2 regions of the Rothia sp. 11254D007BW genome follow, and region 2 is predicted to be linked to the other one. Evidence: predicted binding sites of a transcription regulator. Region 2 holds the regulator's gene; the other holds the start of a gene.
What was found. Region 2 encodes LexA, which represses DNA repair genes until DNA is damaged. Its sites were predicted from a motif close to TCGAACANNTGTTCGA; they were not measured.
Positions count from the first base shown of each region.

Region 1: the regulator LexA is predicted to act here: its motif matches at 3,747-3,762, upstream of ruvA (Holliday junction branch migration protein RuvA).

Region 1 covers NZ_JBPWPK010000001.1:591,401-603,455, forward strand. The annotation lists gene ACEE43_RS02745 (MurT ligase domain-containing protein) at 1-1,297, shown strand, start outside; gene ACEE43_RS02750 (type 1 glutamine amidotransferase) at 1,297-2,076, shown strand; gene ACEE43_RS02755 (YebC/PmpR family DNA-binding transcriptional regulator) at 2,138-2,896, shown strand; gene ruvC (crossover junction endodeoxyribonuclease RuvC) at 2,919-3,590, shown strand; gene ruvA (Holliday junction branch migration protein RuvA) at 3,777-4,394, shown strand; gene ruvB (Holliday junction branch migration DNA helicase RuvB) at 4,402-5,439, shown strand; gene ACEE43_RS02775 (preprotein translocase subunit YajC) at 5,548-5,895, shown strand; gene secD (protein translocase subunit SecD) at 5,982-7,727, shown strand; gene secF (protein translocase subunit SecF) at 7,720-8,793, shown strand; gene ACEE43_RS02790 (RelA/SpoT family protein) at 8,927-11,305, shown strand; gene ACEE43_RS02795 (hypothetical protein) at 11,286-12,055, opposite strand, start outside.
Region 2 covers NZ_JBPWPK010000001.1:1,150,895-1,162,949, reverse strand. The annotation lists gene miaB (tRNA (N6-isopentenyl adenosine(37)-C2)-methylthiotransferase MiaB) at 1-201, shown strand, start outside; gene miaA (tRNA (adenosine(37)-N6)-dimethylallyltransferase MiaA) at 205-1,152, shown strand; gene dapF (diaminopimelate epimerase) at 1,204-2,160, shown strand; gene ACEE43_RS05170 (class I SAM-dependent methyltransferase) at 2,161-2,802, shown strand; gene ACEE43_RS05165 (class I SAM-dependent methyltransferase) at 2,779-3,384, opposite strand; gene hflX (GTPase HflX) at 3,472-5,076, shown strand; gene ACEE43_RS05155 (ATP-dependent DNA helicase) at 5,073-7,109, shown strand; gene lexA (transcriptional repressor LexA) at 7,124-7,840, opposite strand; gene ACEE43_RS05145 (LysM peptidoglycan-binding domain-containing protein) at 8,059-8,661, shown strand; gene ACEE43_RS05140 (histidinol-phosphate transaminase) at 8,737-9,846, shown strand; gene hisB (imidazoleglycerol-phosphate dehydratase HisB) at 9,901-10,533, shown strand; gene hisH (imidazole glycerol phosphate synthase subunit HisH) at 10,533-11,213, shown strand; gene ACEE43_RS05125 (hypothetical protein) at 11,217-11,387, shown strand; gene priA (bifunctional 1-(5-phosphoribosyl)-5-((5-phosphoribosylamino)methylideneamino)imidazole-4-carboxamide isomerase/phosphoribosylanthranilate isomerase PriA) at 11,441-12,055, shown strand, end outside.

The DNA.
Region 1 (12,055 bases), 560 kb from region 2:
GTCACGACCTGTTGTTCGCCTTGTTGGCCAAGGCATTCGTTATGCGACCAAGTTGCGCGGGGGCGGCTCTGCCTTCCCGGGCTTGGTCATGGAGAAGTTGCACCCTAATTTTGTGGCGGAGGAGCTGGCTAAGCTGCCGCGCGGTGTCGTCGTTGTTTCGGGTACGAACGGTAAGACGACCACTACCAAGATGGTGGTGCAGCTGCTGGAAGCCCAGGGCCTGAAGGTCTTTACCAACCGCACCGGGTCGAACTTCGTGCGGGGTGTGGCTGCTGCTCTGCTGGGTGAGATGAACCTAACGGGTAAGCTGGACGCTGACATCGCGGTACTTGAGTTGGACGAGGCTCACGCGGTGCACTTTGTCCGCAAGGTCAAGCCCAATTACGCGCTGCTGCTCAACGTCCTGCGTGATCAGCTAGATCGCTTCGGTGAGATTGATACGACCCGCCGTATGCTGGCTACGGTTGCCGGTGCCACGACGGGCACCGTGGTGCTCAACCGAGAAGACCCGCGTATTCGTTCTCTTGCTGAGAATATTCAGCCCGGCACCCGGGTGAGCTACTTCGGCCTGTCTGAGAAGCTCCGTGCCCTGTTCCCGTCCGATGACGACCTGCGCACCAGCCCCGAGGGTGCTGACCGCGCGGACGCCGGTCTTTTGGCGCCCGAGCTGCCGGCGGCGTCCGTCCTGCTCAAGGACTTCAAGGGAACCGCCGCCACCTTCGATGTTGCCGGTAAGGAGCTGGCGGGCACTATTAACCTTTACGGCGTCTACAACATCTTCAACGCCGCTGCGGCAATGGCCCTGACTCGCGAGGTCATGGGAGAGGCCCTCAACGAGACTAAACTTCTAGCTGAACTTGAACATATCGCGCCGGCTTTCGGTCGCGGTGAAACCCTCACCGTTAACGGCCAAACCCTCCAGCTGCTGCTGGTCAAAAACCCCAGCGGTTTCCGCCTGTCGCTGGCCTCTGCCGACGCCAAAGACTACGCCACCATGATTACCATCAACGACGCCTACGCCGACGGCCGTGACGTCTCCTGGCTCTGGGACGTAGACTTCCACTCCTTGGTTCAGGGGGGTGTCACCATGGTATCGGGCGTACGCGCCTACGATATGGCTCTGCGCCTGGAGCATGACGATGTCTATGTCGAGAACATCAACGAGAACCTAGAAGAAGCCCTGGCCACCTTTATCGTCAAGTCAGACGGACGCCCCATGCGGATCTTCTGCACCTACACCGCCATGCTGGCAATCCGTAAGGAACTGGCAAAAATCACCGATGTGGAGGAAATCTAATGAGCGATTTTGAGAACGCACCGGTCGAAGTGGGCGAGCAGATTATCACCCAGACCGGCAACAACAAGAGCCTCAAAATTGTGCAGCTCTACCCCAAAGACATGAACATCTACGGGGACTGGGGCAACACCCTGTCGCTCTCCCGCCGGGCCCAGGCCCACGGTTTCACCACCGAAATCGTTGACTACAACCCCGGTGATGAATTCCCGCTCGATGGCGATATCTTTGTAGGCGGCGGTGGCCAGGATTCAGGCCAGTCCGTGATTCAGGACGACCTGCTCGCCAACGCTGAAACCCTGCGTATGCTGGCAGAAGACGGCACCCCCATGCTGGTTATCTGTGGTCTTTACCAGCTCTTCGGTAGAGAGTTCAAAACCGTAGGCGGCGTCACCCTCAACGGTATTCGCGTCTTTGACGCTAAAACCGTCGGCGGCGAAGAACGCCTGATCGGCAACATCGTTGAGGAATCTGAAGAGTTCGGCACCATCATTGGGTTCGAAAACCACTCGGGGCTTACCTATCTCTCCGGCGACACCAAGCCCCTGGCCACCGTCACCAAGGGCGAGGGCAACAACAAGGAAGATTCCGGCGAGGGCGCCCGCGTCCACAACGTCATCGGAACCTACCTGCACGGCTCCCTGCTGCCCAAGAACCCCGCCATCTCGGACTTCCTCATCAAGCAGGCAGCAATCAAGAAGTACGGCGAATTCACCCCCGTCGTCATCGACGACACCCTTGTGGAAAAGGCACGGGCCTCAGCGTCCGCCCGTCCGCGCTAGAATAGTACGAGGTACATCGCGCCTGCCCGCGTGCAGGCGCACCAGACGAATAAGGAGAATCATGTCAGGTCACTCCAAATGGGCCACAACCAAGCACAAGAAGGCAGCAATTGACGCCAAGCGCGCCAAGGCCTTCGCTAAGTACATCAAGGCAATTGAAGTTGCAGCTCGTATGGGTGGCCCCGACCCGGCAGGTAACCCCGCCCTCGACCTTGCAGTCTCAAAGGCCAAGAAGAACTCGGTTCCCAACGACAACGTTGAGCGCGCAATCAAGCGCGGCGCCGGCCTGACTGGTGAAGCCGTTGACTACACCGAAATCATGTACGAGGCCCGTGGCCCCCAGGGTACCGCCCTCTACATCGAGTGTCTGACCGACAACCGCAACCGTGCAGCTGCCGAGGTTCGCACCGCCGTCACCCGCAACGGCGGCACCATGGCAGACTCCGGCTCTGTAGCCTTCCTTTTCGAGCGCAAGGGCGTTGCCGAAGTTGCTAAGACCGAGGGTCTGACCGAGGACGACGTCCTCATGGCAGTGCTCGACGCCGGCGCAGAGGAAGTCATCGACGAAGGCGAGATCTTCACCGTTGTCTCCGAGGCAACCGACCTGCCCGCTATCCGTAAGGCTCTGGAAGAGGCTGAGCTCGAGTACAACAACGACGACCCGGTCTTCCGCCCCACCATGCAGGTAGACCTCGACGCCGAAGGTGCTAAGAAGTTCCTTAAGCTCGCTGACGCCATCGAAGAACTGGACGACGTACAGAACGTCTACTCCAACGCAGACATCAGCGAAGCCGTCATGGCCGAGCTCGAAGCTGAGTAACCAGCAGGGAAAGGAGGAGCGCGTGGCCCCGGCTCACGGCACCTCACACCAGCGCCCGGAACCCGCCCCGCGAGTTCCGGGCGCTGCCCGCATTCTGGGGGTTGACCCGGGCCTCACCAGGTGCGGTTTCGGTTTGGTCGATATGACGGCCAACCGCAAGGCCCACTTCGTCAACGTGGGAGTAGCAGGTACCGCCGCTTCGGAGAGTCTGGACGCCCGCATCCTCAAGATTCTGCGCGCTGCCGAGGCCTGGCTCGACACCTACCAGCCCGACGCCCTGGCAATTGAGCGAGTTTTTGCCCAGGAACAGGTCAATACCGTGATTGGTACTGCCCATGCCTCCGGCGTGGTAATTGCGGCTGCCGCTGCACGCGGCGTGCCGGTACACTTCCACACCCCCTCAGAGGTGAAGGCCGCGGTGACGGGCTCCGGACGCGCCGATAAAGCATCGGTGGGGCGCATGGTTACCCGCATTTTGGGGCTTGACGCCATGCCCAAACCGGCGGACGCAGCGGACGCCCTCGCCCTTGCTATCTGCCACGGCTGGCGCGGCGGGGGCATTGGCTCCGGCATCAACATGGCAGCCACCACCCAGACCCACCAGGGCTCCAACCCGGCGGCAGCGCGCCGCAGCGCCCAGCTCACCCCCGCCCAGCGGGCTTGGATAGAGGCGGAGGCAAGGGCACGAAGATAGGGCAGGGCTGTTGGGTAAGCGGCGGACTCACAGCGAAGCTGCTGGCTCGGGGCTGGCGTGAATCGCGGAACGAGCGCAGCGAGTCGCGTGAGAGGGTCGGCAGCGAGCGTGAGTCCGCCGCTTGCCCGTAACATACAAGACGCACGCTTCTTGTATTAGTACATATATTCGAATAGAATTGGTTTCATGATTAGCTCACTGACCGGTACCGTGACCCATCTGGGGTTGGAGACCGCTGTTATCGACGTTAACGGTTTTGGCATGCTGGTGCATCTCAATGCCCGTACAGCTTCGCAGCTGCGCCTGGGGGAGAAGGCTACGGTTCTGACCACCATGATTGTGCGTGAGGACTCCATGACCCTCTACGGCTTTGCTGAGCCTGCTGAGCGTGAGGTCTTTGACATGATGCTGTCGGTGTCGGGTATCGGCCCGCGCATTGCCCTGGCCGTGTTGGGCGTGCATACCCCGGCTGAGGTTGAGCGTGCTGTAGCAACCGGTGACGATAAGGCTTTCACTAAGGTTCCCGGCATTGGCCCTAAGGGGGCGCGCCGCATCGTCCTTGAGCTTGCTGGCAAGCTGATTTTGGCGGACGGCGCTACCGACCAGCTGCCTATCGGCCAGGGTGTGAGCTGGAAGCCCCAGGTACAGGATGCCCTGACCAGCCTGGGCTGGAACGAGCGGGACGCCGTGAGCGCCATTGAGTCTTTCATCGAGCACAACCCGAAGGCTGAAACCATGGGTGTTGCCGAAGCGCTACGGGCGGTGCTGGCTTCGCTGGGCAACCAGAATACGGTGGGGCGATAGGTAGAGTATGAGTCAGTTCCCTCACGCCGATGGCCAGATTCCCGGCCAGCGCCTGGTTTCGATGGATGAAGAGCCAGAAGAAAAAATGATTGAGGCGGCTCTGCGCCCCAAGTCTCTTGATGACTTTGTGGGGCAGCAGCGCGTGCGTCAGCAGCTGTCGCTGGTGCTTGAGGCGTCGAAGATGCGCGGACGCTCGGCCGACCATGTGCTCCTGTCGGGCCCTCCCGGCCTGGGTAAGACCACCCTGGCTATGATTATTGCTGCTGAGATGGATGCGCCCCTGCGTATTACCTCCGGGCCGGCTATTCAGCATTCGGGTGACCTGGCTGCGATTCTTTCCTCTCTTACTCCTGGTGAGGTGCTCTTTCTTGATGAAATTCACCGTATGAGCCGCCCGGCTGAAGAGATGCTCTACATGGCCATGGAAGATTTCCGTGTGGATATCGTGGTGGGCAAGGGGGCGGGGGCAACCTCTATTCCCCTGGAGCTGCCGCCCTTTACCCTGGTGGGGGCAACCACCCGTGCGGGTCTGCTGCCCGGGCCCCTGCGTGACCGCTTCGGCTTTACTGGCCATCTGGAGTTCTACTCGGTCACCGAGCTAGAGAGCGTGATCCGCCGGTCTGCTGGCCTGATGGAACTCAACATTAGCCCCGAGGGTTTTGCAGAGATTGCGGGTCGGTCCCGGGGCACACCCCGTATCGCCAACCGCCTGTTGCGTCGCGTGCGCGACTGGGCTCTGGTCAACGGCATCGACCGTATCGAGGCCTCAGCGGCAGCAACAGCCCTCAACATGTACGAGGTCGATGAGCGCGGCCTGGACCGCCTAGACCGTGCGGTGCTTGAAGCTCTGATTACCAAGTTCGGCGGGGGACCGGTGGGCCTCTCCACCCTAGCTATTGCGGTGGGCGAAGAGACCGAAACCGTTGAGACCGTTGCCGAGCCCTACCTGGTACGCGAGGGCCTGATCGGGCGAACCCCCCGCGGGCGAGTTGCCCTGCCGGCTGCCTGGGAGCACCTGGGGCTAGAGGCACCCGAGCTGCCCTAGCCGTCCGCCCCTGTAATATCAGGGGGTAACCAGCCAACTGCAAGGAACTTGGCATAGAATGGGGACTTAGTTTGTTCACCCCCACCAACTACGTTAAGAGGGATTCTCGTGCAGTCAGGCTCACCCCTGTTTATGCTCCTACTTCTGGGCATCATGATGCTGGTGCTCATCGTGCTACCGGCACGCCGCGCCAAGAAGGCCCAGCAGCAGATTAAGGAACGTCAGGACGCCATGGTGCCCGGCACCCAGGTCATGACTAACTTTGGTCTCTACGGCTCTGTTGTCTCTATCGACAAGGAAGCCAATACCGCCCACCTGGAAATTGCTCCGGGCACCGTGGCTAAGGTTCACCTCATGACCGTCACCAGCATCGAGGAAGACACCGCTGCCGCGACGGTAGCCGACGCCGAGCGTCCTGTCATCCAGGGTGAAGTCGCAGACGATCCTAAAAACTAAACCACAGCTTAGGGTGCGCTACCTCTAGATTCAGAGGTGGCGCGCTTTTTCACGTTTCACGAACCCACTCACCTGAAGGGGCACCGATGGCTCAACCATCCAACGTTACCAAAGCCAGAGGGGCACTCGCCTCAATGGCCCTGGTGCTGCTCTTACTCGCCGGAGGAATCTTCGGCACCACCTTTTCCGGGGGCAGCTGGCTGCCCAAGCTGGCCCTAGACCTCTCTGGCGGTACCCAGCTCATCCTGTCACCCGAGGTCAACGACTCCTCGGGCGAGGCCATTACTGCTGAACAGCTCGACCAGGCTGTTGAAATTATCCGCCAGCGCGTCGACGGCGCGGGCGTGGCAGAAGCTGAAGTGACCACCCAGTCGGGCCAGAACGTCGTTGTTTCTGTGCCCGGTACCTTGAGCTCAGAAACCCGCGATCTGATTCAGACCTCGGCGCAAATGAGCTTCCGCGCGGTTATTAACGCTGGCACCCCGCAGGCGGTTGCGGCGGACGCTGCCGCTGCCGAGGACGCCCTACCCTCGCCGACGGCTGAACCCACCGACGGATCCGACTACAACTGGGTGACAGGCGACCTCTGGCGCCAGTACGAGCAGCTGGACTGCACCGTGCCAGCCAACGTCGATACCTCTAACCAGGACCCCAACTCCGCCATTGTCGCCTGTGCCTCAGACGGAAGTGAAAAGTACATCCTGGGCCCCATCGAAATTGAGGGTACCGATATCGATACAGCCTCCTACTCCCAGGTGGCTAGCTCAACCGGTTACGCGACCGGCCAGTGGGGTGTGAATATCGTTTTCAACGAGGCTGCTACCCAGACCTTTAAGGACGTCACCACCCGCCTGAACGCTATTCGCGGCACTAACGCGTCCGACCCCCGCGCCCGTTTCGCCATCATGCTGGATGGCCAGGTGCTCTCATCCCCTGTCACCCAGGCGGTCATTACCAACGGCCAGCCCCAAATTACCGGTAACTTCACCGAGCAGGACGCCGCAAACCTGGCTGAGCAGCTCAAGTACGGTGCCCTGCCCATTAGTTTCACTATCCAGTCAGAACAGCAGATTTCTGCAACCCTGGGTGCTGACCAGCTAAAGATGGGTCTGATTGCCGGTCTAATCGGTCTGCTACTGGTGTTTGTCTACTCCCTCTTCCAGTACCGTCTGGTGGGCCTGGTCAATATCACCTCGATTATTGTGGCTGGTCTGCTCTCCTACGGGGTGATTGTGCTGCTGGGCCACTTGATGAACTACCGCCTGTCTCTGGCGGGCGTGGCCGGTCTGATTGTGTCCATTGGTCTGATGGCAGACTCCTTTATCGTCTACTTTGAACGTATTCGCGATGAGATTCGTGCCGGCCGCACCATTCCTGCCGCTATCGACCACGGTTGGCTGCGCGCCAAGCGCACCATCATGGCCTCCAAGGCCGTGAACCTGCTGGCCGCTGTAGTGCTCTACTTCGCCTCTGTTGGTAACGTACGCGGCTTTGCCTTCACCCTGGGTCTCACCGCCGTTTCAGACCTGATTATCACCTTCCTCTTCATCCACCCGCTCATGGTTCTGCTGGGCCGCAAGGACTACTTCCGCAACGGCGGACGCTTCTCGGGCATGGACCCGGTAGCCCTCGGCTCCACCCCGCTCTACCGGGGTGCGGGGCGCGTCCGCACTCCCGAAGAAGCTGAAGGCACCCTATCCCTAGCTGAGCGGAAGCGCCGCGAGCGCCTGGCCGCTGAGGCGGCTGAAGCTGAAGCGGCACAGGGGAGTGCTGATGTGGAGCCCCTGCCTGCCGCAGATCCCACCACTACAGAGGAGGCCCGCCGTGGCTAATAAACTCGCTCAGTTCGGTAATGAACTGCATTCTGGTCAGCGGTCGTTTGGGTTTGTGCCTAAGCGTCGCCTGTGGCTGACGGTTGCCCTGGTCCTTGTGGTGTTGGCGGCCCTGGTGCCGGTGGTGCGTGGAGGCTTCAATCTGGGCATTGAGTTCCGAGGTGGTTCTGAGTTCACCGTGTCGCAGGTGACCAACACCGACATTACGATTGGCCAGCAGGCAATTGCTGACGCCGCCCCCGAGGCGACGGACGTGCGCGTCACCAATATCGCTGCGGGTACCGTGCGCGCTCAAATGAGTGAGCTGACGGACGATGAGACTCTGGCAGTGGGCCAGGCCCTGCAGACCGCCTACGGTGTGGGCGCTGATCAGGTGACGTCGTCCTTCGTGGGCCCCACCTGGGGCGCAGGGGTGACCCAGCAGGCCCTGGTGGGTCTGGTGTGGTTTATCCTGCTGGTGATGATTGGTATGGCCCTCTACTTCCGCACCTGGAAGATGTCGGTCTCAGCCATTGCTGGTCTGGTTTTCACCATCGTGACCACGGTAGGTCTATACGCTCTCATTGGTTTTGAGATTACCCCCAGTGCGATTATCGGCTTCCTGACCGTGTTGAGCTACTCGCTCTATGACACGGTGGTGGTCTTCGATAAGATTCGCGAGAACACCGAGGGGCTTGAAAAACGTCGCGATACTACCTTTGCTGAGCAGGTGAATCTGGCGGTCAATCAGACCCTGGTGCGCTCTATTAATACCTCGATTGTGGGTATTTTGCCGGTGGGCTCGATTCTCTTTATCGGCGCCTTGCTCCTGGGGGCCGGTACCCTCAAGGACCTCTCCCTAGCCCTCTTTGTCGGTATCATCATCGGCACCCTGGGAACGCTCTTTGTGGCGGCTCCCGCCTACGCTGCCCTGCGCCTGGGTGAGAAGGGCGTGCGTGAGCATACTGATATGGTCCGCCGCACCCGCCAGGGTCAGGTAACAGAGGATGAAGAGCATGCGGACGCCGCCGCTCAGCCGTCAGCGCCGGTGAGCGTGACAGTTCATCCGGTTAACCTTGAAAGCTAGAGGGGCTTACAGCTAGGCCTTTTGCCCTAGAAACGGGAGCGGATGACTGTCCGCTCCCGTTTTTGTTACGCGCAGTGTGGAATTAATCTAAGATAGTCCCACACGAGTATTTCAGTTTGAGGGGGAATTGGGCATGAGCCGGTCAGAAGAGAGCAGCCAGAAGGATTCTCGCGCAGAGGGTAAGCGGCCGGTTCGCGGGTCGCACCGGGTCATGTCTGCTTCGGGGCGTGTGCCAACCCGCCTGGTATTTGGGCGTGAGCAGCAAGAGGGCCCCGCCCCTCGTTTTTCTCCGGTGCTGGCACCGGTGATTCGCACCGTCAAGAAGTACCACCCCGATGAAGACCTTGAGGTGCTGCAGCGGGCCTTCCAGGTCGCGAACCACTACCACCGGGGGCAGAAGCGCAAGAGCGGGGACCCCTACATCACCCACCCGGTAGCCGTGACGACCATTCTGGCTGAGATAGGTGCTACCGGCCCCGTGCTGGTCGCTGGTCTGCTGCACGATACGGTCGAAGATACCGAGTACACCCAGGAGCAGCTCACTGCTGATTTCGGCTCTGAGGTCGCCTACCTGGTAGACGGTGTGACCAAGCTTGATAAGGTCAGCTACGGCGATAACGCCCCCATTGAGACAATTCGCAAGCTGGTTATCTCGATGTCGCAGGATGTGCGCGTGCTGCTCATCAAGCTGGCTGACCGTCTGCACAATGCCCGTACCTGGCGGTTTGTCTCCGGTGCCTCTGCTGCGCGTAAGGCCGAAGAGACCCTGCAGATTTATGCCCCGCTGGCCCACCGCCTGGGCTTGAACACCATCAAGTGGGAGCTGGAAGACCTCTCCTTTGCCGCTATGAGCCCCGATATCTACGCCGAGATTGTGCGGATGGTGGGCGAGCGTACCCCCAAGCTCGAAAAGTACCTGGCCGAGGCCCGCGTGACGATTGAGGATCGCCTGGCCCAGGTAGGTATTGAGGCCACTGTAACGGGCCGCCCCAAGCACTATTACTCTATTCATCAGAAGATGAAGACCAAGGGTAAGAGCTTCGACGATATCAACGATATTCTGGCCGTGCGCATCATGGTCGAGGACGAGAACGATTGCTACACCGCCCTGGGGCACGTGATGTCCCTGTGGATGGCGGTTCCTGGGCGCTTCAAGGACTACATCAAGCAGCCCAAGCACAACCACTACCAGTCACTGCACATGACGGTGCACGGGCCCGGCGGTCTGCCCCTGGAAATCCAGATCCGCACCTACAAGATGCACGAAGAGGCTGAGTACGGTGTGGCTGCCCACTGGCGCTATAAGGCTGCCTCCCGCGGTGAAAAGGTAGACCTTTCACCCAAGGAACCTAGCACCCAGACCGCTGCCTTCAACATCGGTATTTTGCAGTCGATTTCTGAGATTTCGAACTCCAACCCCGAGTCTGAGCAGTTCTACCAGCAGCTGTCTGAGCGGCTTGAGACCGATGAGATTGTGGTGCTGACTCCGCAGGGTAAGCCCATTAGCCTGCCAGTGGGCTCAACCCCGGTTGACTTTGCCTACGCTATCCACACCGAGGTGGGGGACCGCACCATTGGGGCTAAGGTCAACGGCAAGCTGGTTCCCCTGCACACCGAGCTCGAGACCGCCTCAACGGTTGAGATTCAGACAACCAAGGACGAGAACCACGCCCCGAGCGAGGACTGGCTCAAGTTCGTGCGCACCAGCAAGGCCCGCACCAAGATTCGCCAGCACTACGCCAAGGGCCGCCGCATCGAGGCCATGAACCGTGGCAAAGAACGCGTGGTCAAGGCTATGCGTCAGCACGAGCTGCCCCTGACCAAGATGATGACACCCGAGCTCATGCTGCAGGTCGCCCAGGATCTTCACAAGCACGATGTTGCCACCCTCTACCACGCTGTGGGCGAGAACGAAGTGGAGACCCAGGCCGTCATTACCTCCCTGGTCAACCTCTACTACGGTGAGGACGACGTCGACCAGACCGTTGAACTCGATAGCTTCGACGCCTCCCTGGTATCTAACCGCCGCTCGGTGGGCGATGACAACGGTGTGGTGGTACCCGGTGCCGAGGGTATTCTGACTAAGATTGCCCGTTGCTGCACCCCCGTACCGCCCGACGACATTGTCGGCATCGTCACCCGCTTGCAGGGTATCTCGGTGCACCGTACCGACTGCCCCAACGTACTAAGCCAGGCTGACGACCCCCGCCAGACCGCGGTGGAATGGGCTTCCCACGGTAACTCCGTCTATCGGGTATCGATTCAGGTGGAGGGTATTGACCGTAAGTCCTTGCTCTCCGACACTATCCGAGTCATTTCCGAGGCCGGCTGCAACATCGTGGACGCCAAGGTTCATACCAGCGACGAACGTTTTGTAGTCAACCGTTACACCGTAGAGCTCTCTGACCGCTTTATGCTGGAGCACTTGCTGAACCAGATTCGCAACGTCCCCGGCATCTATAACGCCTACCGTCTGACCGGTTCCCGTCCGCTCATGAACCAACAGGGCTAGGTCCCAGTCGCAAGGGCCCCGCCATGAGCTGGTGGGCCAGATGCTGAGCCCTGAGTAGGGCTGTAGCTTTCAGGTTGATGTGTTCTCGGGCGCTCTGGAGCAGAAGCTCAGGCGTGACGCTGTTGTGGCTATCGAGCAGGATGGCCCTGACGATGGCCAGGTCGCTCTCATCGAGAGAATGGGTGATGATATCCAGGGCTGTCTTGAGGGGCGTGGTGAGGCGAATGGGCCCGATAGTCATGGTGTCGTAGGGGCGTAACTGGGCCTGATGGCTTGCAAAGTTCGCTCGGCAGGGGCGGGGCAGATTGAAGCGGTTATCCCGGTCGTAATCAACGTGCAGGCGCCCCTCCGGTAGCTCGGGCAGGTAGCCCAGAACCCAGGCTGCGGTGGCCCGAGAGTAGCGGATGCGATGGTGGTAGCCTGCCGGGGTGAACAGCCCCAAGCTGGCTGCCCGCATGAGCGGGGTGGGTTCGTCCTCTGGCTCCCGGTAGATGCCGTGATGGAGGTGGACAAGCTGACGTTCCTTGATGAAGGCTCGCCACTGATCTGCGGAAAGTTGCGTGGTTTCTTGGCTATAGAGGCGGACGAGCGCAAGTGGCTCCTGCTGCTGCGGCGCCTCTTCTGCCCCTCGTGGCAGGTAGGAATGGTTGTCGCGGGCGATGAGGTGCAGGGAGCTTGCTGGCTTGTGCGGCACCGGCGCTAAGGGGAAGGGAAGCTCTGAGAGGGCCGTGACTACGTTGATTTGTTCCA
Region 2 (12,055 bases):
GACCTGGTCACCCTGCCCATCACCGAGGCTGGTTCCTTCCACCTGATTTCTGACCCCACCGCTGACCAGTACTCGGTACGCCGCTCCCGCGCCGGTGACGCCTGGGACCGTGCCCAGGCCGACTCCTGCGGTACCGGTACCACCCAGGTTCCCGGCACCCCGGTTTCCCTGGGCTTCCCCACCTTCAAGCCCGCCCTCTAACCCATGACAGAGAAGGACGCCGCCAGCAGCTCCCTGCCCATCATCGCCGTGGTGGGCCCCACCGGCTCAGGTAAAAGCGCCCTCGCTATCGAGCTGGCACGGGCTTTGGGAGGGGAGTGCGTCAACGCCGATTCCATGCAGTTCTACCGGGGTATGGATATCGGCACCGCCAAGGTCACTGCCGAAGAAATGCGGGGGGTTCCCCACCACCTGCTTGACACCCTCGATGTCACGGAGGAAGCCTCGGTCGCTACCTTCCAGGCTCAGGCTAGAGCTATCTTTGACGAGATCCGCGCTCGCGGGAACTACCCGATTCTGGTCGGTGGATCCGGTCTGTATGTGCGTGCGGCCCTGGACGTTCTGGAATTTCCCGAAACCGACCCGGCGGTGCGGGCTCGGCTGGAAGCTGAGCTAGCGGCGTCCGGCCCCGGCCCCCTGCTTCAGCGCCTGCGCGCGGTTGACCCCGAATCAGCTGAGCGGGTGAAGGACGACCGCCGCCTGGTGCGCGCTCTGGAGGTCTTTGAGGTGACCGGTCGCCCCTTCTCGTCCTTCATGCCCACCCGCACCTACCACCAGCCTGCCCTGCAAATTGGTCTCAACGGTGACCGTGCCCGGCTGCACCAGCGGCTGCACCAGAGGGTCGTTGCCATGGAAGAAGCCGGGCTGCTGGCCGAGGTAGAAGCCCTCGAAGCCAGGGGACTGCGCCGGGGCAAAACGGCCCCGGCCGCCATCGGCTACCGGGAATTTCTCAAGGTTCTGGACGCCTCCCGCGGCTTGCTGCCTGCCGGTGAGGAATATTCTGTCGCCCAGGCAGTTGAAGATACCGTCACCGCCACCCGCCAGTTCGCCCGCCGTCAGCTTACCTGGTTCAGGGCAGACCACCGGGTGCACTGGCTGGACTGGTCTAGCCCCACTCTGCTGGATGAAGCCCTGGCTCTTATCACCGACTAACAGCCACTAGACTAAGTAAGAAAAGCGCCCCACAACGGAAAGGCAAAACCCGTGGCAACCCACACCGTAGAAACCCCCGTCTGGGGCGATTTGACCGGCAAGACCCTGACCAAGGGCCAGGCAACCGGTAACGACTTTATCTTTGTGACCGATCCCGAAGCTAAGCTAGACCTGCCAGCTGAGCTGATCGCCAAGGTGACCGACCGCCACTTCGGCATCGGGGCCGACGGCTTTATTCGCGCGGTCAAGACCGAACACCTGGACTTTGCCTCCCACCTGCTAGAAGAGGCCCCCGAAGCTATCTGGTTCATGGACTACCGCAATGGAGACGGCTCCATTGCCGAGATGTGCGGCAACGGCGTGCGCGCCTTCGTTGACTACCTGCTGGCCGAAAAACTGGTTGAGCTTGAAGAGGGCGGACGCCTGCTGATTGCCACCCGCGCCGGTATTAAGGCTGTAGGGCGCACTGAGGACGGCTACGCCATCGACATGGGACCCTGGGGCTTCATCAACGGCGATATGGCCCGCGACAACGGCACCGACGCCCAGGTTACCGCCAAGGGCTTGCGCACCCCGCGCGGCGCTCTTTCCATCACCATGGGCAACCCCCACACCGTCGTCATGCTGGGTACCGACGGCAAGCTTGATGGGCTGAACCTGCACGAGGCCCCCAAGGTTTCACCCAACCCGCCTGAAGGCACCAACGTAGAGTTCGTCGTCCCCGAAGAAATCTCAGCAGAGGACGGCGACCCCGCCACCGAAAACATCGGCTCAATTCGCATGCGCGTGCACGAACGCGGCGTCGGCGAAACCCTCTCCTGCGGTACCGGCGCTTGCGCCGCCGCTGCCGCTACCCGCTTCTGGGGTGGCGAGGACGCCCCCGACGAGTGGCTGGTCCGTGTACCCGGTGGAACCCTCGCCGTCACCTTCGTGCTGGGCCCCGACAACCTCGAACACGTCGTCCTGGCAGGCCCTGCCGCTATGACCGGTAAGGTACTGCTGGGCTAAATGACTGAAAACCTAGAAAATTCTCGGGAACTCTGGAACGAGATTTACTCAGAGCGGGAACAGATGTGGTCGGACAAGCCCAACGCCTCACTCGTTACTCTGATTGGAGACCGCGCTCCCGGCTCCGTCCTTGACCTTGGCTGCGGCGAAGGCGGGGACGTGCTCTGGCTGGCAGCCCGCGGCTGGCAGGCTACCGGCATCGATATTTCGGACGTCGCGGTAGGGCGCGCTCGCGCCCGCGCGGCAGCCGAGGGGTTGGAGGCCAGCTTTATCGACGCTGATCTCACCGACTGGTCTACCGACCAGCGTTTTGACCTGATTGTCACTAGCTTCTTGCAGTCTTACGCTGACTTTGACCGCCTGCCCCTGCTTGCAGCGGCCCTGGATCTGCTGAAACCCGGTGGGGAGCTCATATCGGTAGCGCACGCAGGCGCTCCCTCCTTCGCTGACCCCGAGGACGCCCGTAAACACAAGGCCCGCATGGTCAAGGCAGCAGAAGAGGCCCGAGCTCTTACCCAGGGCCGGGATGATATTGAAATCGTACTGGCCGAAGAATGGATTCGGGATATCACCTCACCCGAGGGTGAGCCCGCAACCATTCCAGATGCCGCGATGGTGCTACGCCGGGCGGTGCACCTCTAGGATGCGGAAGCCCTTCGAGGTAGCGTAGCGGGCTACGTCTAGGTCGGGGAAAGTCTCAGCCAGCCACTTCTGTAGGGAGTCTGAGCCCAGGTTTTTCTGCACGACCAGGTAGGCGGTGCCGCCGGGAGCCAGGCGGGGGAGCCAGGTGTGCATGATGCCGTGTAGCACGTCCTTACCTACCCGAATAGGCGGGTTGGACCAGATGGTATCGAAGGTCAGCGACTCATCGAGGGCATCGGGGGCAGCTACCGTCACGTTGGTGAGACCCAGGCGCTCAGCGTTCATCTCGGTGAGCTGGGCAGAACGGGAGTTCACCTCGACCCCGTAGACCTCAGCATCGGGCGCTGCCATCGCCAGGGTCAGGGTAATCGGGCCCCACCCGCACCCGATATCGAGCATACGCGCCCCCTGCGGGGCGGGGGCCTCATCGAGGAGAATACGGGTTCCCTTATCAACCCCACCCGGGCTAAAGATGCCGGAAGCGGTCAGAACCTGCACCCGGCGTCCGCCCAGCTCAACAGTCACAGGCTGGGGCGAAAAATCGCCGGTGGGGTTTTCAGAAAAATAGTGCGCGCTACTCATAGACGTTCATTCTACGCTAAGCCCCTGCCCTTACCGCCCCGGAAAAGCTAGAATAGAAGGACGCCTCAACCCACCTCGAAAGGTACTATGACCGAGACTTCAACCCCCAGCAATGACCCCAAACTTCCCTCAGATGAACAGCTGAGACATACAGTAGACCGCGTGCTGGGGCGGGCACAGGGCAACGGTAGTGTGCTCGATGAGAGGGCCCGCGAACTCTCAGATAACCAGCGTGAACATTCCGAATACGACGGTGACCAGGTAGATCTCGAAGAGCGTCGGGCACTGCGCCGTGTAGCCGGTCTATCAACCGAGCTTGACGACGTTACCGAGGTCGAATACCGCCAGCTGCGCCTAGAACGCGTTGTGCTGGCAGGCGTCTGGTCAGAGGGCACTCTGGAAGAAGCCGAGAATTCCCTGCGTGAGCTGGCGGCTCTGGCTGAGACCGCCGGTTCTGAGGTTCTGGACGGCCTGGTGCAGCGTCGTCTGAAGCCCGACCCGGGTACCTACCTGGGCTCCGGCAAGGTGCTGGAACTCAAAGATATCGTTGAGGCGTCCGGCGCCGATACCGTGATTGTGGACGCCGAGCTAGCCCCCTCCCAGCGCCGAGCCATTGAAGATATCGTCAAGGTCAAGGTCATTGACCGAACCACCCTGATTCTCGATATCTTCGCGCAGCACGCTAAGTCGCGTGAAGGTAAGGCCCAGGTTGAGCTGGCCCAGCTCGAATACATGCTGCCGCGCCTGCGCGGCTGGGGTGCCTCCCTGTCCCGTCAGGCTGGTGGCCGTGCCGCCGGTGGTGAAGGCATTGGTTCCCGCGGCCCCGGTGAAACCAAAATTGAAATGGACCGCCGCCGCCTACGCGCCCGCATGGCCAAGCTCAAGCGAGAGATTGCGGCCATGGCTCCTGCCCGTGAAACCAAGCGCCTGAACCGCAAGCGTAACCGGGTGCCGTCCGTAGCTATTGCCGGTTACACCAACGCCGGTAAGTCCTCCCTGCTCAACCGCCTCACCGACGCCGGCGTGCTGGTCGAGAACGCCCTCTTTGCGACCCTCGACCCCACCGTGCGCAAGGCCCAGACTCCGGACGGCGTAGGCTACACCCTCTCTGACACCGTCGGCTTTGTGCGCGCCCTCCCCACCCAGCTGGTGGAGGCCTTCCGCTCTACCCTAGAAGAGGTATCGGACGCCGACGTCATCGTGCACGTTGTGGACGTCTCCCACCCCGACCCCGAGGGGCAGATCCACTCCGTCCGCCAGGTTATTACCGAGGTCGATGCCCAAAACATCCCCGAAATCATCGTGCTCAACAAGGCAGATGCGGCCGACCCCTTCGTCATTGAGCGTCTGCGGCAGAAGGAACCCAACCACGTTGTGGTCTCCGCCCGCACCGGTGAGGGTATCGAGGAACTACAGCAGAAGATTGCGGACACCATTCCCCGCCCCTCGATTGAGCTCAACCTACTGGTACCCTTCTCAGCAGGTGGCGTGGTGTCCCGTCTGCACGAGTGGGACGCCGAGATTCTGCGCACTGCCTTTGTCTCTGACGGCACCTATGTGCAGGCCCTGGTCCGCGAAGAGGTAGCCTCTGACCTTGCTGAGTACGTACTCGAAGAAGACCTCCTTGAGGTACTGCAACCTGAAATCGACGAAGCTATCGCATCAGGGGCAGTAGAGACCCAGCGCGCATGAACGACCACGTCACCGCACCCACCGGGCAGGAGCTAGAGACCCTGCCCGGAGCTAAGCCCGTCCTACAGCTCCTCGACACCGTCGTGGAGCGCTCCGGCGGCCAGAAGCGCGACGGCCAGCGCACCATGGCAGCCCACGTAGCCCGCGCCCTCGATACCGAAAAACACCTGCTGGTGCAGGCTGGCACCGGCACCGGTAAGTCCCTGGGCTACCTGGTGCCCGCCATTCACGCTGCCCAAACAGCAGAAAAACCTATCGTGGTGGCTACCGCAACCCTGGCCCTGCAATCGCAGATTGTTAATCGCGATATTCCGCGCCTGCTGGAATCCCTGGGCGATGAACCCGAGCACGAAACCGACGTCGCTATCCTCAAGGGCCGCAACAACTACGTCTGCCTGCACAAGCTGGAAGGTGGCTACCCCGAGGACGACGGCGACGCCCTTTTCGATATAGATGCCACTACCGGCGCCACCGGCCCCGCCGGAAAACTGGGGGAAGAGGTTGTGCGCCTTCGCGAATGGGCACAAACCACCGACACCGGCGACCGCGACGAGCTGCTACCAGGCGTAAGCGATAAGGCATGGCGGCAGGTAGCCGTCACAGCCTCAGAATGCCTGGGCAAAAAATGCCCCCTGGTCGAAGAATGTTTCAGCGAGATGGCCCGAACCAGAGCAGCTGAATCAGATATCGTCATTACCAACCACGCCCTTCTCGCTATCAACGCCTTTGAGGGCGCTGCGGTGCTACCCGACCACGACATCGCCATCATCGACGAGGCCCACGAACTGGCTGACCGCGTCACCGGTGCCGTCACCGGGGCACTATCACCGGCCGCTATTACCAAGGTTGCCCGCAGCCTCAAACGCCATACGGATGCTGATCATAAGGCACTGGAGCAGGCAGCGCTCGCCCTCGATGACTCACTCAACGGGGTGCCTGCTGAGATGATGCCCAAGGGACTACCCGACCGGGTGGCAGCTGCTATGGAGCGGGTGCGCGATGCTGCCCGCCAGGCCCTGACCGACACCAAGGGCGGGGATAAGGACGGCGACGCCGGACGTCAGATGGCCCGTGCGGCCCTGACCGAAGTACACGAAACCTCCGAGAAGATGTTGACCGCTGACCCGCTTTATCAGGTCATCTGGGTTTCTCGTACCGGCTCTTGGGAGCCCGGTAGGGGGTATGTGGCGGCAGCTGACGATGACCCCGCCACCCTGAACATCGCACCTATCTCGGTTGCCGGTTACCTGCGAGAGGGGCTTTTCGAAAACCGCACCGTGGTGCTGACATCTGCGACGCTGACGGTGGGAGAAAGTTTTGATGCCGCTGCTGGTGCTCTGGGGCTGATGGGTAAGGACGCTCCGCGCTGGGACGGTATCGACGTGGGCTCACCCTTTAACTACCCCAAGCAGGGCGTGCTGTATCTAGCCTCTGACCTGCCTAAACCTGGGAGGGGAGTTTCGGTAGAGCAGCTGGACCGTATCGTTGAGCTCGTGACTGCCTCGGGTGGCGGCGCACTGGGGCTCTTTTCCTCTAAGCGCGGGGCCGAGCTGGCTGCCGAGTACGTGCGGGAACGCACCGACCTGAACATTCTTCTGCAGGGGGAGTCGTCTCTGCGCGCCCTGGTGCAGGAGTTCACCGAGGACACCGATTCCTGTCTTTTCGGCACCATGAGTCTCTGGCAGGGCGTGGACGTTCCTGGCGACTCCTGCCGCCTGGTCATGATGGACCGCATTCCCTTCCCCCGCCCCGACGATCCGCTGTCGCAGGCTCGCACCCGGGCGGTAGCAGCTGCTGGCGGTAATGGCTTTATGGCTGTTTCTGCCTACCACGCGGCGGTGCGCATGGCCCAGGGTGCTGGCCGCCTGGTGCGATCGGTCGGTGACAGGGGAGTTGTGGCCGTCCTTGACTCCCGCATCGCTACTCAGCGCTACGGTTCCTACCTGGTGAAGTCCCTTCCGCCCTTCTGGACAACAACCCGCAAGGACGTTGTACTGGGAGCGCTCGAGCGCCTCAAACAGTCAATCGACTAGTGAGAGACTAGGTCTTAGAGACTGCGCAGTACGGAGACGACCTTACCCATGATGGTGGCTTTATCGCCCAGGATGGGCTCGTACTGGGTGTTCTGGGGCAGTAGCCAGGTGTGACCATCGCGCTGGCGGAAGGTCTTAACGGTGGCCTCGTCGTCGAGCAGGGCCGCGACGATGTCACCGTTCTGGGCGGTGTTCTGGGCACGCACTACGACCCAGTCGCCGTCGCAAATCGCAGCATCGACCATGGAGTCGCCCTTGACTCGCAGCATAAAGAGGTCGCCCTGACCTACGAGCTGGCGGGGGAGCGTCATGACGTCTTCAATTGCCTGCTCAGCGGCAATGGGTGAGCCCGCAGCAATACGGCCCACCAGGGGAACAGTAGCGAGGTTATCGTCGGTCTGCGCGAAGGTAGGCACAATCGGCAGCGTGATGACGCTGGTTTCAGGCTTTACTTCTTCGGGGGAGGTCTCGCCGGTGAGAACCTCAATGGCGCGAGGACGCTTGGGGTCGCGCCTAATATAGCCCATCTCTTCGAGGCGAGAGAGCTGATGGGTAACAGATGAGAGTGAAGCGAGACCAACAAGGTCACCGATTTCACGCATAGACGGCGGGTAGCCGTGCTCATCAATAGCGCTGGAAATGGCGCTCAAAATTTTTTTCTGGCGGGCAGTGAGGGGGCGAGAGCCCTTGTGGGGCGGGCTTGCCGGAGTCTGCGGAGTTCGTTCGCTCACGGTATCTCGTCTCTGTTGGTTCTTAAAATGTCAGCCACCCGGTGTTCACTATCAAGTGGTCTTCTAAGACTATGTCAAGCAAACAGGTTATTCAAACATTTGTTCTAATTTTTCTCGACTATGTTCGATTTTTCTGATAGAACATAGATACGAAGAATTTTTAGAACAAAGATTCGACTATTGGTTGAATGTTTGAGCGTGAATCAGGAGAAAGACTTATGAGCACCATCGCCTTGCCCGAGTTTATGGCTCGTACTTCTTTGAAGAAGCCCCTTGATCAGGCTGCTACTTTTACCGTCCGTCAGCACCCGCAGGTGCCCGCATCGGCCGGGGCACTGCGGCAACCCCAGTACCGCATTCGTTTTGCGGCACCTGTGTCTGCGCGTCCCGCACCTGTAGCTCCCCTACGGAATCTGTCTTCCCACCCTGCTGCTTCTACCCCGGCTCAGCGGCCTAGCGCGGTAGTAGAACCGCCTCAGAAAGCGAAGACGGGGCGTGGGAAAATCCGTCTGACCCGCCGGGGGCGCCTGGTTTTTAGGGGTCTGCCCCTACTCACCCTCGTGGCTCTTGTGGTTCTCGGTGCCCTGACTTTCCTTGCACCCGGCGAAGCCAAGAGTGCCACTGTTGAACCTGTCGTTCCGGCTAGCCAAACGGTCACCGTTGTGCACGGCGATACTCTCTGGACCATCGCAGCAGATGTGGCACCCGGTGAAGATAATCGCGATGTCATCAATCGCATCATGCAGATTAACGACCTCACCAGCGCACAGCTGGTTCCCGGTCAGGTTCTTGAGGTGCCTGTCTACACTCAGTCACAGTAAGAAAAAGAGCGGTACCCTATGCCAGACTGCGAAACAAGAATGCAGCGTACGGGGCTAGGTCGCTACACTAGGGGAGTGACCGAAACTACCACAGCACTCGAAGCCCTGCCCCTGCGCGAAGATTTGCGGGGCCGTTCACCCTACGGCGCACCCATGATTGATGTTCCGGTAACCCTCAACGTTAACGAGAACACCCACCCCATGCCGCAAGAAGTTATCGATGCCATCACGCGCGATGTAGCAGAGGCCGCCGTAACCCTGAATCGCTACCCCGACCGCGAGTTCGATACCCTCAGAGCGGAACTCGCAGACTACCTGGGGCACGGTCTGACCCCCGAAAACATCTGGGCAGCTAACGGCTCCAATGAGATTCTCCAGCAACTCATGCAGGTCTTTGGAGGCCCCGGGCGCTCGGTCATGAGCTTCGTGCCCACCTACTCTATGTACCCCCTGCTGGCAGACGGCACCAATACCGCTTTCATCGCGGGTACCCGCGCAGCCGACTACTCCCTCACCGCAGCTTCAGCAGTTGAACAGATTGAAGAGCACAAGCCTTCTATCGTTATTCTCTGCTCACCCAATAACCCCACCGGCACCGGCCTGGGGCTAGACGTTATCGAAGCGGTCTACGACGCGGTGGCAGCCTACAACGGTATCGTCGTGGTCGATGAGGCCTACGCAGAGTTTGCCCAAGACCGCACCCAGAATGCTCTCACCCTACTTCCCGGCCGCCCTAACCTGGTTGTCTCTCGCACCATGAGCAAGGCCTTCGCACTTGCAGGTGCCCGCTTGGGCTACTTTGCAGCAGATCCCGCTGTTGCCGATGCCGTCCGCCTGGTTCGCCTGCCCTACCACCTCTCAGCCGTCACCCAGGCAACCGCGATTGCAGCCCTGCGCCACCGCACCCAGCTGCTGGCCAACGTCGACGACATCCGCGCCCAGCGCGACCGCATCGTGGAACACCTCACCGGCCTGGGGCTAGAACCGGCTGTATCGGATTCTAACTTTGTGTTCTTCGGCGGGCTCAAGGACGAAAAAGCTGCCTGGAACTACCTGCTAGAACGCGGCGTCCTGGTGCGCGATAACGGAATCCCCGGCTACCTGCGCGTCACCGCCGGAACCGAAGCCGAGACCAGCGCCTTCTTAGACCACCTCACCGACTACGTGCAAACTTTCGAGCGCTAAGCGCAGCGCGTAGCCCCATCAATATCGGCAGACACCTTAGAAAAAGAGACAGACATGGCAGTACCTACTGAATCATCCACCGGCATCGGCCCCCGTATTGCAAAGATGGAGCGGGCAACCAGCGAGTCGTCCGTCAGCGTCGAAATTAACCTCGACGGCACCGGCGTATCAGACATCGACACCGGTGTGCCCTTCTACGACCACATGCTCACCGCCCTGTCTAAGCACTCCCTGATTGATATGACCATCAAGTGCTCTGGCGATACCCACATCGATGTGCACCACACCGTTGAAGATACCGGCATCGTGCTGGGCGAGGTACTCCGCCAGGCACTGGGCGATAAGGCAGGCATCCGCCGCTTCGGTACTGCCACCGTGCCCCTCGACGAAGCTCTAGCCTCTGCCGTGGTCGATATTTCTGGCCGCCCCTACCTGGTCCACACCGGTGAGCCCGAAGGCTTCGAATACCACCTCATCGGTGGGCACTTCACCGGGTCAATGGTGCGCCACGTCTTTGAGGCTTTCGCCTATCACGCCGGTATCTGCCTGCACATCACCCTGCTGGGTGGGCGCGACCCCCACCATATCGCTGAAGCCCAGTTCAAGGCTCTCGCCCGCGCCCTGCGTCAGGCAGTAGAGCCCGACCCCCGCCACGCCGGTATCCCCTCCACCAAGGGAGCTCTCTAATGAGCGAGACTCTACAGCAGAAGCCCACCGTCACCGTCCTTGACTACGGGGCAGGGAACGTGCGCTCAGCCGTCCGCGCCCTTGAAGAAGCCGGTGCCCGAGTGGTGCTGTCCCGCAAGGAGTCAGACGTTCTGGGTGCAGACGGCCTGGTCGTGCCTGGCGTGGGTGCTTTCAAAGCCGTGATGGACGGGCTCAAAGAGGCGGACGCTATCCGCATGATTGGCAGGCGCGTTGCGGGCGGACGCCCCGTACTCGGCATCTGCGTGGGCCTACAGGTCATGTTCGAAAAAGGCGTTGAGCACGGAGTTGAAGCCGACGGCCTGGGCGAGTGGCCCGGCACCGTCGAAAAGCTCAAAGCCGAGGTCGTGCCCCACATGGGGTGGAATACCGTCCGCGCACCTGAAGGGTCCATGCTCTTTGCCGGTATTGAGAACGAACGCTTCTACTTTGTGCACTCCTACGGGGTGCAAGAATGGACCTTCGATCAGAACAACGAAGCCATGCTGCCGCCCCAGGTCACCTGGGCTAACCACGGCGGCGACTTCATCGCGGCGGTCGAAAACGGGCCCCTAGCTGCCACCCAGTTCCACCCCGAAAAGTCGGGTGAGGCCGGCATCCGCCTGCTCAAGAACTGGATTAACTCCCTGCCCGTAACAGGGCGTCTAGACGGGGCGAAGTAGGGTATGTCAGCTACAACGTCCGGGCTACTGCTCATGACCGTAGGCATGATGTTCATCGGTGGAGCCTACTCCTTCTACAAGCAAAAAATTACCTGGGTGGCCCAGCTTGTACTGCTGCTGGTGGGCCTAGCCTTTGCCGGGTACGGCCTGTACGTCGTGATGAACTACAGCTAGCTAGCTACCCCATAGACCTAGATTTTTACCGTCCTACTCCCAAGGAGAGAACAATGACTGATCGTCTCGAACTGCTGCCCGCGGTCGACGTAGCCAACGGCCAGGCCGTGCGCCTGGTGCAGGGCGAAGCCGGATCGGAAACCAACTACGGTTCCCCCGTCGAAGCTGCCCTAGAGTGGCAGAACGCCGGTGCTGAGTGGCTGCACCTGGTCGATCTCGACGCTGCCTTTGGCCGCGGCGATAACATCGAGATTCTGACCGAGGTAGCTCAGGAACTTTCCATCAAGATTGAGATGTCGGGCGGCATCCGCGACGACGAATCCCTGGAACGGGCCCTGTCGCTCAACCCCGCCCGCATCAACCTGGGCACCGCTGCCCTCGAAAACCCCGAGTGGACCCGCAAGGTCATCGCCGAGCACGGCGATGTTATCGCTGTTGGGCTGGATGTCCGCGGGGACGTACTGGCCGCCCGCGGCTGGACCAAGGAAGGCGGCAACCTCTGGGAGGTTCTCGACCGCCTGAACGACGACGGCTGCGCCCGCTACGTCGTCACCGACGTCACCAAGGACGGCACCCTGCAGGGCCCCAACCTGGAACTTCTGCGCAAGGTCGCTGAACGCACCGACAAGCCGGTGGTCGCCTCTGGCGGTATCGCCACCCTGGACGAC